DNA from 3 places in the Halomonas binhaiensis genome. Region 1 is predicted to be linked to each of the others. Evidence: riboswitches for the same ligand, from Rfam matches in the RefSeq annotation. Region 1 holds a riboswitch; each other region holds the start of a gene.
The links. A riboswitch is a leader RNA that binds a small molecule or an ion and turns the genes downstream of it on or off. The one in region 1 is predicted to bind cobalamin.

Region 1 (5,338 bases):
CAGGCCCTCGGCCAGCAGCACCTTGGCGCCCACCTCGAAACGTGCTTCCAGGTCATCGCGAATTTCCTCGGCCTGGACCAGCCCCAGGTGCCGCTCTGGCAAGGCCAGGTCCGCATTGCGTTCCACTGCCGCCAGCAGCGGAACGGATGCCGGTAATGCGGCTTCGATCAACTCTCTGTGACGCTGCGAACCACAGGCATTGGCAATCATCCCGGCGATGCGCAGGTCATCACGGAACCCAGCCATTCCCGCCACCAGAGCAGCAGCGGTCTGCGCCATGCCCTTGACGTCCATGACAATGACCATCGGCAGATCGAACAACACGGCAAGATCGGCACTGGACGGTTCGCCATCGAACAGTCCCATGGCACCTTCCACCACAATAAGATCCGCCTCGCGTGCCGCCTCATGCAGCCGCTGCCGACAATAGGCCTCGCCCGCCATCCACAGATCGAGCTGCTCGACCGGCTGGCCGGAGGCCTGGGCAAGCACCAGTGGGTCGAGGTAGTCGGGCCCGGTCTTGAATACCCTGACCCGTTTGCCCTGGTTGCGCAGCATGCGTGCCAGCGCTGCCGTTACCGTCGTCTTGCCCTGTCCTGATGCCGGCGCGGAAATGAAAATGGCAGGACAGGCTGCGTGCCCGCTCGAGGCGAGTGTCGTATCGCTCATCGTGACTCCATATCCGCGGGTAACTGCATAGTCGGCAATAATCGGTACTGGGCTCCCAGTTGCTGGGCAATGAGCGTTCCTCGCCCTAGCTTGACCGAGGACTGCTCAGTATCCACGACCACACAGTCACCCAGTGACGGCAGACCACGCAGGGACTGCCGGGTACGGCCATCAGTGACCAGGTAAGTACGCACATGCAGGCCTGCATCCTGTCGCTGCCATTGGCGAATCAGCCGCGCAGCCTGTAGCACGGCCTCACGCAATGGTGTGCCACCTCCGCCCCCGGTGTCATCGAGTCGCTGGAGCATGTCCTTGGGAGCGCGCCGACGTGGCAGGATCGGGGTGACACGATCATTGCCGAAGCCGTGTACCACCATCTGCTCCCGGGCCAGGTAAGCCTGGTGGGCCAATTGATCGACCAGCCCCTTGGCTCGTCCCAGCAGGCGGCGTCCCAAGGTGGAGCCCGAGGTATCCAGCAGGATGAAATGCAGCACCTGCTGTCCAATGCGAGGCTTGCGATAGCGCAATTGTTGCCAGGGCCATTGGCCACGATTGGCGACCAGGGTCGCGAACCAGTTCAGGGACTGCGCCTCGCGCTGCATTCTGTTGTGGGCGGAATAGCGTCCTGATGGCTGAGCCTGGTGGTGGATTTCCTGCTGGGCCTTGCGACCCCGGGACGGTGTCGTCAGTAACCGCCTCCTCGGCTTGCCGGTCACGCTATTCGTCCAGGCGACGGGAGGTACCTTGATACTCTCGTGCGCCACGGGAGGCATGGCCCCCCATTGGCCTTGAGCCTGCTCGCCCTGGGTCTGCTCACCCTGGGTCTGCTCCCCCTGGGTCTGCTCGCTCCCCGTCGATGCCTCACCAATGCTGCCTGCATCATCCCGACCGGCCATCGAGGTCGAGAGAGCTGTTGCTGAATCCGTCGCTCCTGAGTCCCTGGAAGACGATCCGGGGCCAGCGGGTGGCGTACCTGAATCAGGCGTCGTCACTCGGCGATGTGCCAGCACCCAAGGCTCGACCGTGTCCAGGTCCTCACGACCTACCGCCTCTGCACCTCGCCAGGCGGCATGGGCCTGTGCCGCCTGGTGCCAGGTGACATCCGCCCTCATGCCTTCGACACCCGCAGCCTCGCAGCGCACAGCAACATGCTCATAGACCCAGGCCTCAGCGGTGATGTCGGCCAGCGCAGCCTGGGCGGTACGAATACGCTGGGTCAGCTCGGCCTGAGCAAGCTCATGCTCCACCACAAAGGCCTGTGGATCACGTTCATAGGCCTCGCGCTGTTGGACGATGGCAATCCGTTCTCGCACGCTCACTGCCATGTCCTGCTCAAGGCATAGGCCGAAGCGATCAAGCAGTTGAGGGCGCAGTTCACCCTCGTCCGGATTCATGGTGCCGATCAGACTGAAGCGAGCGGGATGCGTATGACTGATACCATCCCGCTCGACGATATTGATGCCACTTGCGGCCACATCGAGCAGCAGATCCACCAGGCTGTCGGGCAACAGGTTGACTTCATCGACATACAACACACCGCCATCAGCCTTGGCCAGCAGCCCTGCATGGAAGGTCGCCTCACGCTCGGACAGCACCCGCTGCAGGTCCAGGCTACCGGTCAGACGATCCTCGCTGGCGCCCAGCGGCAAGGTGACAAACGGAGGCCTGCTACCCTGCTCGTCATCCGGCAGAATCGCGGCCAACGCACGTGCCAGGGTGGACTTGGCACTTCCCCGTGGACCACTGACCAGTAGCCCGCCGACACGAGGATTGATGACATTGAGCAGCAATGCCGTCTTCAACGCCTCCTGACCGACAACGGCGGTAAAGGGAAACTCAACCATGAACGCCCTCATCGACACTTGCCGTGCTGCCGAGGCGCCGCAGGGTAATGACACACAGCAGCCCTGCCAGCAACCAGAACACGAGGTTGGTAAATCCAGACACCCAGATAAATTCATGCTGCAGCGAATTCAGCGCCACGACGGCCTGGGGATCGGGATGAGAGAACAGTGGCCCATCATGTGCAGGCACCCAGACATAGGGCAGCAGCAGAATGGGCAACCCCAGCCAGCGCTTCCTGCCCCGCGCCAGAAACAGCCACCCCAGGCCTGCAGCAGCAAGCGCGACCGTGGTGATCCACCATAACTGGCGTGACTCGAGGGCAGCCGCTGCAGCACCGGGAATTTCAGGAGGCAACCCCAGTGCCGGAGCCACAAAGACCGCCAAATAGCACAGCCCCCCTACCAGCAGGCCTCGACCCGGCGTCAATGCCAGCCGAGAGCGCTCGCATAGCTGGTTCATGAGTATCAGGAGAATGGCGGAGAAACCGATCCCGGCGAAGACATTGGAAACGGCGGTATAGAAATAACGCTCGGCACCATCAGCAGGCGCCCAGGCTTCTTCATCATGATGGTGCTCGGCCATGCCGGTCACTTCATGCGAATAGTCTGCCTCAGCGTGATGGTCGCTGCCGATTTCATACTGCTCGGCAGCCAGCAGGATCGGAGTGACGCCGACCGCCTGCATGGCCGTCATGATCAATCCAAGCACCATGCCTATCAGGCAGGCACTCAATACAAGTGAACGCAACATCAGCTTTCCTCCGGAGGTGTTTCAGTGACACGGAAACACGAAGGAATGCCGGGTATCATGCGCTGCATTATGCGCTGCGCTCATCGGCAGGAAACCGACGGCATAAAGGACGAGCACTCCAAAGAGCACAACAGCCCCTTGCTGGCACAACGACGCCATTCTGGAAGCAGAACGAGAAGACCGAGAGGGGGAAGAAACAGGAATAGCAGACATGACATTATCCTTGGTGCCCGCCGCACCGTAAGTGGATGAAAGGAAATGACAGGCCGGTCTCCGGGCTCAAAGAGGATGCACATGCGTGTTCGTTGCCATGCATCAGCGCCTGCACCTTCCCGACATATGTCAGTGGTCTTCGCAGGCCGCTCTTATTACCGTTGCGGGGGCAGCGATGGGATTGGCCAATGACACAGCCGCACCATACTTCCCGATTATCCCCAGGTTACAGGGGCACCTATCCTTCAGCCGGTCATCCTAAAGCAATTGCTGCTTGTCTGGAACAGCGAAAGGCAAGCACTCCCCGACACCTGGACAAGATATCCAGGCACCTTTGCGGAATGACAGCTAGATTTTCAGAGGATTAGCTCGACGCTTCGAGCAATTTTCCTTGCCGGCACTTTCCCCTCGGGGAGCCTGAGCGGAGCCTCATGAATGCACAACAAACTTCTCCACAAGACAGCACGGGTACTGAAAGCCATCGACGAACATCAGGCGCTTGGCCTCGAAGAATTGTATTTGCTGCTCGGTCTGCCAAAGCCGACCCTCAAGCGCCTCCTGGATGACCTGGAGGAAATGGGCTGGCTCTATCGCCGCCTGGGTGACAAGCGCTATGTGTCACTGTCGAATATCCATGGTCCAGGCGATTCCCGCTACCACCTGGCCAAGGAAGCACACCCCTTTCTCGACCAGCTATTTGAATCAACGGGTTTGGCATCCGACCTGGTGATTGCAACCGCCAGTGGTCCAAGTATTCTCGAAAGCAACTTTTCACGTCTGGGCATCCGTACTGGCCGGGACCGACTGATCGGAGCCCGCCCCTGCCCCTTGCATGCCGCTTCGGGGCGCGCCTTGTGTGCTCACCAGCTATTGAATGGCTCCAGTTCATGGCTGGCTCCTGGGTTTCGAGACAATCAGCTTCGAGACAATCAACCTCAAGACAACCCGCTTCGTGACAGCCAGCTTCGCCAACTTGCCGATGAGTACCGGGACGGTTATTTCCGTCGCCTATCCGGAAACTGGGAATATGGCTTTCGTTTTCCTTTCAAGATTGATGCCATCGCCATTGCGTTATCCATCAAGCAGCGCACCATGGCCTCCCTCAATCTGTATTGGGATAAGCAGCGCTTTACGTACAAGACGGTAGAAAAGCGCTACCTGTCACGCCTGGAGGCCATCGGGCAGCAACTGATGCCCGTTCTAGAAAGACATGTCGCGACCCTGGAAACCTTGTCGCAACGCGATTTGCTTCCAGGGCCCGGCATGCCGGCTTCAGCTGCCTTTCAACCTGCGTTCAGCCAATCAACTGGGGACGTTGCTGCGTCAACCGCGAGGCCTGTTCGTAGGCATGCGCAATCTTCAGAACCTTGAGATCCTGATGCATGGGACCGATCAGCTGGATTCCCATGGGTCGCCCCCGGGAGTCGAAACCGGCTGGCACATTGACCACCGGACACCCGCTGAGCGTGCCCGGTGTCACTATCTGCATCCAACGGTGGTAGGTGTCCATGCGCCGACCATCGATTTCCTGCGGCCAATGCGTTTCTGCCTCGAAAGGAAAGACCTGCGCGGTAGGTAGTGCAACGACATCGTAGCGCTCGAACAGTGCATCCATCGCTGCATACCAACGGCTACGGGCAGCCGACGCCTGGAACACCTCCAGACCGGTCAAGCGCAATCCCCCTTCCACTTCCCACACTGCCTCAGGTTTCATCTGGGCACGCTTTGCTTCATCCACGTACAGGTCGTGAAGCCCACCGCTGACGAGAAAATGGCGCAATGTCAGCCAGGTCTCCCACAGCTCATCCATGGAAAAGTCTGGCTTCGCCTCTTCGACCTGGGCCCCCATATCCTCGAAATA
Region 2 (5,338 bases), 730 kb from region 1:
CATTGGTTGATATGACACAGGCGGGCGACCTTCCAGCCACTAGCGCCGCTCTCGTGCACGACAGCCTGTGGACAGCGATATCCATGAGTGATCAGTTGCCGGTTCAAGCCGTGGAAGGCGCTCGACAGGCCTTCACCACGGGGCTCAATGTCACGGCTGCCGTCAGCGGGATCGCCATTCTGGCCCTGGCCATTGTCTCGGCGATTTCGCTACGCCATGTGCCTGCGCAGAATGACACCCCGGGATGACACGGCCGGAGCACTCTGACAATTCATTCAGCCAATTCGTTCGGGCAATGGCTCAGTAACTCAGCGACGTGGCGCAGGAGAAACGTATCAGCGGAGGTTCGTCCGGGTCAGGTGTCAGATAGCGTGCCTCGACCCCGAAGACTTCTCGCAGATGCTGTGTCGTCAGCACCTTGCGCGGTTCACCGCTGGCAACGATGGCTCCATCATGCAACAGCACCAAGCGGTCGCATGCCAAGGCCTGATTGAGATCGTGCAGCGCGATGACCTTGGTCACGGGCAAGGCACGAACCAGGGCCAGGATTGACAGCTGATGGCGGATGTCGAGGTGGTTGGTTGGCTCATCCAGCAACAGGATCTCGGGCGACTGTGCCAGGGCCCTGGCAATGTGCACACGCTGACGCTCACCACCCGACAGGGTATGCCAGAGCCTGTCACTGAGGCCGGCCATGTCAACCGCAACCAACGCCTGCTGCACGCAGGCATCATCTTCAGCCCGCCAAGGGCGCAACGGCGACAGGAAGGGAATCCTGCCGAGTTCCACGGCTTCACGCACCGTGATGCGTTCTGCGGTCTCTGCCTGCTGCTCGACCAGGGCCAACTGGCGAGCCCGGACTCTGGCCGATGTCCTGTCCATCGCCTGGCCATTCAACAGCACACGCCCTTTGCCAGGTTTCCTGAGCCCGGCGAGGCATTGCATCAGAGTGGACTTTCCTGATCCATTCGGGCCGATCAGACCAAGGCACTCCCCCGGCTGCAACCGCAACGACACATTGCGCAGGATCGGAGTGCCACGCACGGAAACCGAGAGATTTTCAGCTGCAAGCATCATCTACCGCGCCGTTCATGAGTTCATCGTCCGTAAGTTCGTCGTCCGCAAGTTCATCGTCCACGGGCTCGTCGTCCATGAACCAGAATGAGAGCAAAAGCCGGAGCCCCCACCAGCGCCGTGATCACACCAATCGGCAACACCTGCCCGGGCACGATCACTCTCGACAGCACATCGGCAACGACCAGGAAGACCGCCCCCGCCAGTGCGGTTGCCGGCACCAGCCGATCATGCCTTGTCCCGACCAGGAATCTCATTGCATGGGGGACGACAAGACCGACGAAACCGATGGAGCCAACCTTGGAAACCATCACCCCGACCATCACTGCCGTGACAGTGATCAGCAGCCCTCTCACCGGCCTGACCGCAATACCCAGCGAGGCGGCGCTGTCCGCCCCGAAGGTGAACGCATCAAGTGAGCGCCGATGCCAGAAACACACCGCGGCACCTGCCAGGGCAGCCAGGACCGTCGCCCCGACATCCTCCCAACGGGTGCCCGACAGGTTGCCCATCAACCAGAACATGATGCCGCGCGCCTGTTCCGCATTGGCGGTTCTGGCGATGATGAAGGCAGTCAACGCATTGAACAGCTGCGAGCCCGCTATGCCGGCCAGGATAATCGCTGCCGCCTGGGAGCCTCGCCCTGTGTCGGCCCGACCAGCGACGACCTGAGCCAGCAGGGCGACCAGGGCAAAAGCGACCAGCGCGCCGATGAGCGCACCCAATGACATCGAGATGGCCCCGGCCCCCAGTCCTGCCACGGTGACCACCACCGCGCCTGTCGAAGCCCCCGCAGAGAGCCCCATCAGATAAGGATCGGCCAGAGGGTTGCGCAGCAGTGCCTGCAGTACCACTCCCGTCAGCGCCAGCCCTGCCCCGCAGGCAGCCGCCACGATGGCCCGGCTCAGCCGGTAGCTCCAGATGATGCCTTCATCGATGCGGTTCACTGGATATCCGGCATCCCAGAGCCGATTGGCAACGGTCTCCATCACTACCGACAGGGGAATGCGTGTCTCGCCGATAGCGGTACCGAACAGGATCGCCGCCAGCAACATCCATGGCGACAGCCAGAGCCACAGATGCCCTCGACGGAATGCCTGGGGAGAGCCCACGTCACTCATGTGCATGGTTCATGTGTAAAAAGTTCATTTCCGCGAGCGCCTGAGACAAGCTATCGAGTCCGTGAATCGTGCGCATCGTCGCGCTCATGGCATGCGCATCCATGGTCACGATGCGCCCTTCACGCACGGCCGTCATCTGGCTGGTCACCGGGTCATTACGCAGGAAATCCAGCTTCTGTGCCGCATCATCTGCGGGATAACGCCGCCGATCCATATCCGCAATGACGATGACATCCGGATCCGCCTTGGCGATGCTTTCCCAGCCGACGCCAGGCCATTCTTCATTGGATGAAACCACATTCTCGATGCCCAGCTTCTGCATCATGTAGCCCGGTGCACCAAGGCGCCCGGCAACGAAGGGGTCGCTATCCAGATCGGCTGAAGAGAACCAGAAGACAGCCGACAGATCATCAGGCAGGTCGAGGGCCTTGGCTCGGGCAATGGCCTCGTTTTCCTGGGTTTGGAGGGAGCTCACCAACGCTTGGCCCGCGTCCTTAACATCAAAGATGGCAGCGAGTTCGCGAATGCCCTTGTAGATCGATTCGGTGGCGAAGGCCGCTGTGCGGATACCATCGCCGCCGGTCGAGTTGTCTTTCGTGTCACAGTCAACCGGCATGACATAGGATGCAATGCCAAGGTCGTGGAACATCTCTCGCGTGCCCACGCTTCCCGTATCGCCCACATGCCATTCATATTGTGCGGCCACCAGGTCAGGCCGCTTGCCGACCACGGATTCAAAACTGGGATCATTATCAGCAAGCCGCTCGATCCCCGCGTTCACTTGCTCAAACTCCGGCAGTACCGGGTTGAACCACACCGAAGTGCCCACCACCCGGGAGGCAAGCCCCAGGGAATACAGCACCTCGGTCGCCGATTGGCCAATGGATACGACGCGTTCAGGTGCTCTGTCGAAAGTGACATCCTGACCGCAGTTCGTCAGCGTCAAAGGATAATCAGTGGCATGGCTGGCAGCTTGGGAATCGTCAACTGAAGAGTCGCCGACAGAAGAGCCGTCAACTGAAGAGTCACCAACAAAAGCGCCATCGGCCGAAAGATCGTGAGTCGAAAGATCGTGAGTCGAAAGATCGTGAGTCGAAAGATCGTGCGAAGTCTCGGCATAACCCGAGAACGTCGCAAGGCCTGCGCTGAGCGCGCAGGACGCAAGTAGGATATGTTTCATCTGCCCTTCTCCGGAACACCCCGTCCGGTTGTCGTTGCACGTGGGATTGCACTTGAAGTCGGCAGGTCTCCTGACTGACGGATCGACACTTGCTTCACCTTCCCGGGCTAGATTCCCAGTGGTGCGCCGAAGCAAGTTCACCGCCTACAGTTGCGGGGGCAGTTCCGGTTACCGAGCAAGGCTCGGCACGGATTCCCTTTTCATTCCCGAAGGAAACCGACGAAGCCGAGGCTGCTGCAAAGGTAGCGAGCAACGATCAGGCAAGGCGAAATCAGACGAAGAAGCGCAATTTACGAGATGTAAATGAGCATTTTGAGGAGGATTTCAACACTGCATGATCGAGCGTAGTAGTTTGCCAGCAGTCTCACTGTCCATCATGCCGTAGATATGTTGCCAATGCTACTGAGCATCCCTAATGCGATGTTGCATCGCATTCACTGTGCGCAGGACTTCCTCTTGGCGGGTGCTCCAGTCATCGGCATGCATGCCCAGATAGGCTTCCCGGGCGTCCCTGAGCAGCGCAGCATGCTCAACAGGCAAACGGGGCTCGGCCCAGCTGGCGGCTGCGTCCTTGGTGACGAAATCCCCCTCCGTCAATGTTCGCCACATACGCGCCAGGGTGAGCAGCACATTGCGCTCGTCCCCTTGCAGGGAAGCCAGCAAGTCAGGCAGAAGATCGCCTATTGCGCGGCGTATATCGGCTGGTGGGATAAGCGGGAGCAGCTCGGAAGCACTGGGGCCGAACAGCGGTTTCGCTTCCTGCCGTGCCTGAGCAAGAACGAGAGTAAGCTCTGGATCTTCGGCAGGCTGAGGTATTGCGCCACGCTCAAACTCATGGCGCAGCCATTCACCGTAGATGAACTCACAGCGGGCGGGATAGATATCAGCGACAAGCTGAGTGCGAAGAAAGATCATCAATTCGACAGGGCGAAGGGAGCTATCACGCGCCGGATGTCCCGAAATTCCCATCAGTGCTGTCGTCAGGCTCAGGCGCGTTTCCGAATCCAGCGGCTCGTCAATGACAACCAGCACATCGACATCACTCGAAGGCTGCAGCCCACCAGCGACAGCAGACCCATGCAGGTATGCCGCCACCAGGGAATCCGCCAATAATTCACGGATGACATGCAGCACGTTATCGACTTCAGCGGGAATCATCACGCCCCCTTTTTATCTGGATACCACCACCACCCCGGGCTCGTTATCTCGCAAGCATGACACCAGCCATCTGAGTATTTATTCGGCGCTTCCTCTAAACTCAAGGCGTTTTCTGTATACAACGATTTTATGTACAACAAAAGGGAGCACAATGTCCTCACCGTTCTCGGGTCTACGGGGCCCTCTCACCGCAGCGATCTTCCTCGCCAGTCTACTGCCTATCCCTTCCCTGGCGAACGATGCCTCCTCTTCAACAGAGGTCAAGGTGTTCATTGCCAGCATGTTCGAGATCGGGGAAAACACGGGTGATCGTGCGGGAGAATTCCAGCACTGGTACGAGCATTATTGGCAGGATGCACAACCGGTGGCTGTCAGAGGAGCCACTCACGAACTCTACTGCAATGATGATGGCGTCTGTGGCTCTGTACTCGGCATGGGCAAGGTAGCTTCATCATCATCCATGCAGGCGATTCTGCTCGACCCTCGCTACGACTTCAGCGATACCTATTTCATTCTTAGTGGTGTGGCGGGAACCCCGCCCTCTCAAGGCACCATCGGCATGGTCAGTTGGGCCACCTGGCTGGTGGACTACGATCTCGGCCACCGTTGGGCAGCAGATGAAGGCGAACCCGGCGCTCCAACGTTCATGCCCCGCAAGGGTTATGAGGACATTCGTGTCTATCAACTGAACCCGCAACTGGTAGAACAAGCCATGGTGCTGAGTGAAGACACTCCGTTGCAGGACTCCGAGTCCGCCCAGCAATACCGTGAACGCTATCCCGACAAGAGCGCCCAGCGGACCCCC
Region 3 (5,338 bases), 1.1 Mb from region 1:
TAGGCTGCGCGCCCGGGGTTGATATAGTCCCAGCCGTTGAAGCTGTCCCGCGCGGTGGCATATTCGCGATCGAGGACATTCTCCAGGGTCAGGTTGGCCTTCCATTGAGGGGCGAAATTCCAGCCTGCCCGCAGGTCGATGGTGCCATAGCCTGACAAGCGTTCTTTATTGTCTGCATCGTTGTAGCGATGGTTCTGTGCCACGAAGGATGCGCCGAGATTCCAGTCGCCGATGCGTCGATCTGCATCCAGGCGTACCCCTTGGGTCGCACGGCGCACCAAGCGCTTGCCACTCTTGCGGTCTTCGGGGTCGGTGTAGGTGGCAGAGGCAGCCAGAACCCACTGGTTCCACTCCAGTCCCGTGGTCAGCTCAACACCCCGAATGCGGGCGCGATCCACATTGAACGGCGCATAATGCGAGTCCTGCACCGTATATGCCACCATGTCGTCGATATCGCTCTGGTACACGGCCACATCCCAGAATCCCCGGCCATACTGCCCACGCAGGCCAAGCTCGACACTTTCCGCTTTCTCGGGGTCGAGGTCAGGATTGCCGAAGTCGGGGAAGTACAGCTCATTGAAAGTCGGTGCCCGGAATGCCGTGGCGTAACTGGCTCGCAGGGTATAGTGGTCATCCAGGGCATAACCCAAAGCAAGGTGCCCGGTGGTCTCGCCGCCGAAGGCCTCGTTGTCGTCATGGCGCAGGCCGACCTGCAGCGAGAAGGGAGCGAAGTCCAGCAGGGTCTGAGCGAACACCGCCACATTGTCACGGCTGTCTTCCGCGTAATCGGTAGTGCTGTCGATCTTGTCCTGCTGATACTCTGCCCCGGCGACCAGTTCGTGATTGCCCATCAGCACAGAGTTGTCCCAACGCGCCGTGTGTGTCGTGGTATCGAAAGTGGTGGCGCCAAGGTCGGAAAAATCATCCAGCTCATCGCGGGCTTCGCTGATGGTCAAGCGCGAAGTCCAGTTGCTCGTGACAGGTATCTCGCCATACACCCCGGCCACTTGCTGCACATAGTCGGAATCACCGCCTTCGTACTCGGTATTGCCTGACGCACGCAACGCGGTGACGCCCATGACAGCACCATTGTCGAAGTCGTGCGCCAGCCGCACCAGGCCCGTGGTGTTGTCGTAGCCCTTGTCTTCCCCGCCCTTGCGTACTTCCGAGCCATCGCTGCTCAGGTGGCTGGCACTGAACTGGTAGCGGGTCGCATTGGCCTCCCCGCTCAGGTTGGCCTGGGCCCTGGCCGTGCCAAAAGAGCCTCCTCCCAAGGTGATGCTGGGAGTCGGTCGTTCACCTTCGGGTTCGAGGGTGAACAGTTGCACAACGCCGCCTACCGCATCGGCACCATATAGCGCACCACGCGGGCCACGCACGACTTCGATGCGTTCGAACATGCGCGGGTCGAGAAACTGCCAGGCCGGGCCGCCGTTGGTGGCCGAACGCAGGCGCATGCCATCGATCAGCAACAATGTCGATTCAGGGCCGGTACCACGCAGATAGAGACTGGTGTTCTTGCCGAACCCACCACTGGATGAAAAATCAACGCCGGCCTGGCCACGCAGGGCATCGATCAGACTGATAGGGTCGCGCTGGCGCAGCGTCTGTTCGTTGATGACACTGACCGAAGACAATGTCTCACTGGCCGTGCGTGGTGCCAGGGTCGCAGATACGACCATGGGATCGAGGTTCACACTTTCATCATCGCCAGTGCTCTGGGCACTGGCCTGGGCAACGAATGCCAGCGGCATGGCAGCAAGGCTGAGAACAGGCAGGCCTGATACCGCTCGGGCAGGAAGAAAGGAGCGCAACATGATGAAGTATCCCCTGGTACCATGCGCACCCGCACGGCACGAAGCCTTGAATGACCAAGAACGGGGAAATGAGGAAGGAAGGCGTAACAACGCGCCCAGCTTCGGGAGCCCACCGCCCCTGGCATGGAATTTCAGGCCGGTCTCCGGGCTGACGAGCGAACATCTGCATGTTCCACGCGACCACCTTCCCGTGCCGGGCAGCAAGCCCGCGTGAAAGTGCCGACGAGCCTGTTGCTCAAGTCGACAGTTCTAGATATGCACAGTGGTGTGTCAGGCCGCGCTTTACTCGATCACCGTTGCGGGGGCAGCGTCGGATTGTCACCGACTTCCCGTTTCACCCCGACGCATCACATGCGTTCAGGAACGTCATATCTCCTTGCCGCTCGCTACACAGCGAGTGATATGCCGCTCCCTCAGGGGCACCTGAGAACCCAGGTAAACTACCAATGCCGGCCATGAGCGTCAATGTGACGCTTTGTCATCAAGGTCATTTCAATGCCATGACCAAGCCATGGCGCACATGCCATACGCTGCTGCTGGCCTCTGCTGCATCCTGTGCCAACCAGCCCGCCAGATCACGTAGCTGACGCTGGAATGGCTCGACAGGCACGATCCCGCGTCCGACTTCCGGGACAATCAGCACCACTTCTGCTGACTCGCGACCGGCCCAGTCCTTGAAGGCCTGGCGCCAGCATTCACGCAGCGCATCGTTCTCCAGCTCGGCGCCATTCCTGTTGCAGCAGACCTCTTCAAGCCACTTGAGCCAGCCATGAACCACTACCTCAGCGTGGGTCTCAGCCAGACGCGGATATCGCATCCGCTCCAGCGCTTCGCTGGCCTGAATCCAGCTTGCCTGAGGAAAGCGTTCGCTCACACGTTCGCGTTTGCCGGCGCAGGCACCGCCGAGGAAGAGTTGCATGTCACACCCTCTGTGGTGGTTGTCAGATACCAGCGCCGCCCGGAGGCCTGTTCCACAACGCCGTCCCAGAACGAGACCTGTTCGAAGCCACGCCGCCATTCACGAATCACACCACCATGGGTGACTACCAGAACCTTGTATCGCGGCTCCCCAGCCACTTTTTCTACAACTTCTCCAACAACTCTTTCTTCTCCAACAACTCTTTCTTCTACAACAACGCTTTCTTCTGCAACTTCTCCAGCAGCGTCGGCAAAGATATCGTTCAATGCGGCTTCCAATCGTTCGCGCAGTTGCTGGGCGGACTCGCCACCCGTCGGAGCCAGCTCTCCGGCACTGTCGATCCAGGCACGATAGGCAGGGTCATCCTTGAGTTCTTCCCAGGTACACCCTTCGAAGTCACCAAAGTCATTTTCGCGCAGGCGGTTATCCAGGCGCGGACGGGGCCAGTCACGACCTTCCGAGATATGCGCCAGCGTCTGACGGCAACGGACCAGGTCACTGGTGACCACGGCATCGAAGCGTTCGCCTTCCAGGTAGTCGCGCAAGCGATCCATTCCCTCCAGGGCATCGGGCATCAACAGCTCGATATCACGCTGCCCCTGGTAGCGCTTTTCCAGATTCCATTGGGTCACGCCGTGGCGAACCACCACCAGCTCGAGGCCCACACCAATAGCCATAATTCTCCTCCTTCGATTGCGGCCCCCAGCAGATCGCCGCTGATACCGCCAAAGGTCCGTCTTGCTCCCGCGGCAAAGATGACAACAAACAAGGCTGTCGCCAGTCCCAATGTCAGCATGCTCCACGCTTGCCCTGAGCTCATCAGCACAAACGGCAGCACAGACAGCAACACGGGCAGTGCCGTCGCCAACACCAGGTCACGCGGCCCCAGGCTCTGTTGCCATAGATGAGCCAGCCCCTCTGGGCGTGCCGCTGGCACCCGGACCAGCAGGAACACCGCCATCCAGCGAGCCAGGGCAGGAATGGCAACCAGCCACCAGATACCCGCTTCAAGCTCGAGCAGCCACCACACCAACGCCAGCTTCCAGGCTAGATGAAATACCAGCACCACCACCGCAAAACTGCCTACCTGCGGATCCTTCATGATCGCCCAGCGCTTTTCCAGCGGGGCATTACTGCCCAGGGCGTCGGCAAGATCCATCAAGCCATCCAGATGCAACCCGCCACTCAACCCGACCCACAGGCTGACGATCAGCAATGCCTGTAGTGGCAACGGTAAGCCCAGGGCTCCACTGCCCCAACTCACCATGCCCAGCGCTACCCCGATCAAGGCGCCTACCAGCGGATATGCCCGCGCCGCCCAACGCCGCGACGCCTGGTTCCAGTCGCAGGCCACGGGCAGCGGGATACGCGTCAGGAACTGAATGGCGAGGCCCAACCCGTGAGCAGCATCACGCCTGTCACCCTGTGGCTTGTGTGTCTCCTCACGGGTCGACTGCGTCATGTATGCCTCTTTGTATCAATGCGTTTTCCGGTGTCAATGCGTTCCCCGGAGGCAATACGCTCCTCAGCGTGAAGGCGCGTTTCATCCTCAAGCGCACATGGCGTGGCCTTCCAATCGATTACCTGTCCTGCTACCACTTCCACGACCCGGTCGGCAACGCCTGCCAGATGACAATGGATGCGCTGCAGGAAGGCCAGGTAACGCCACACCATGACATCTCGAGGAGGCAACTCTTCATTGAGATCATTGGATACCACGACCAGGGCGATGCTGCGTGCCCGAGCGTCTTCCAGCAACTCAGCGAACATGGCCAAAGCCTGATCATCGTCCAGTGGGCTGTCGAACATGACCTGGCTGACCCATAAGGTCAGGCAATCAAGCAGCAAGGTATCGCCACTGTTCACCTGCTGCCAGGCAGCACCCAGATCCCAGGGCGCCTCCAGGGTCACCCAGCCATCACCGCGATCGCAACGATGGCGTGCGATGCGCTCACGCATCTCCCCATCTGCCGCCTTGGCCGTGGCCAGGTACCATAGCCTGCCGCCACATCGATCGGGCTCTTGGTGCAATGAACGAGCCAGTGACTCGGCCACGCGACTCTTGCCACTGCGCACTCCTCCGCTGACGAAGACGATCACTCGGCAGCTCCTGCAAGGGCGGCAAGCCAGGCGTCATTGGTCGCCGGAAGCCCCAGGGCCAAACGCACCCAACTGCCATCCAGACCCGCAAAGGTATGCGTATGGCGGGCAATGAAGCCATGTTTCACCAGTTGCCGCAGCATGGCTTCACCACGCGCAGGACTGGCGACGCCCCCAGGGCGGCACAGGACAAAATTGGCATGCGCCTCGGGGACGACATAACCGAGCCGTCGCAGGTTTTTGCCCACGCGAGAGCGTTCCCCGGACACCCAGTTCAACGTGCGTTCGACATAGCCTTGGTCGTTCAGCAGGTGCGGTATCAAGGCGGCAGCCAACGCATTGAGGCTCCAGGCCACTTGGTATCCCGAGATCTGTTGCACTCGCTCAGGTTGTGCCAGCAGATAGCCCAAGCGCAGCCCAGGCAAGCAGTAAAACTTGGTCAACGAACGCAGCAGCACCAACGGTGCCCCCCGTCTCACCCAATCGACGAGAGACGCCTGTT

Region 2: another riboswitch for cobalamin. It lies ahead of E4T21_RS04535 (ABC transporter substrate-binding protein); the one in region 1 lies ahead of E4T21_RS07695 (CbtB domain-containing protein).
Region 3: another riboswitch for cobalamin. It lies ahead of E4T21_RS12715 (TonB-dependent receptor domain-containing protein); the one in region 1 lies ahead of E4T21_RS07695 (CbtB domain-containing protein).

Annotation. Positions count from the first base shown of each region.
Region 1 covers NZ_CP038437.2:1,762,529-1,767,866, reverse strand. The annotation lists gene E4T21_RS07710 (cobyrinic acid a,c-diamide synthase CobB) at 1-669, opposite strand, end outside; gene E4T21_RS07705 (AAA family ATPase) at 666-2,513, opposite strand; gene E4T21_RS07700 (CbtA family protein) at 2,506-3,264, opposite strand; gene E4T21_RS07695 (CbtB domain-containing protein) at 3,286-3,423, opposite strand; cobalamin riboswitch at 3,512-3,734, opposite strand; gene E4T21_RS07690 (helix-turn-helix domain-containing protein) at 3,913-4,848, shown strand; gene E4T21_RS07685 (amidase) at 4,772-5,338, opposite strand, start outside.
Region 2 covers NZ_CP038437.2:1,033,689-1,039,026, reverse strand. The annotation lists gene E4T21_RS04550 (MFS transporter) at 1-248, shown strand, start outside; gene E4T21_RS04545 (ABC transporter ATP-binding protein) at 301-1,077, opposite strand; gene E4T21_RS04540 (FecCD family ABC transporter permease) at 1,128-2,195, opposite strand; gene E4T21_RS04535 (ABC transporter substrate-binding protein) at 2,188-3,375, opposite strand; cobalamin riboswitch at 3,419-3,609, opposite strand; gene E4T21_RS04530 (aminoglycoside adenylyltransferase family protein) at 3,775-4,533, opposite strand; gene E4T21_RS04525 (purine-nucleoside phosphorylase) at 4,685-5,338, shown strand, end outside.
Region 3 covers NZ_CP038437.2:2,893,711-2,899,048, forward strand. The annotation lists gene E4T21_RS12715 (TonB-dependent receptor domain-containing protein) at 1-1,817, opposite strand, end outside; cobalamin riboswitch at 1,935-2,201, opposite strand; gene E4T21_RS12720 (bifunctional adenosylcobinamide kinase/adenosylcobinamide-phosphate guanylyltransferase) at 2,305-2,736, opposite strand; gene E4T21_RS12725 (histidine phosphatase family protein) at 2,688-3,413, opposite strand; gene cobS (adenosylcobinamide-GDP ribazoletransferase) at 3,365-4,198, opposite strand; gene E4T21_RS12735 (bifunctional adenosylcobinamide kinase/adenosylcobinamide-phosphate guanylyltransferase) at 4,195-4,836, opposite strand; gene cobD (threonine-phosphate decarboxylase CobD) at 4,833-5,338, opposite strand, start outside.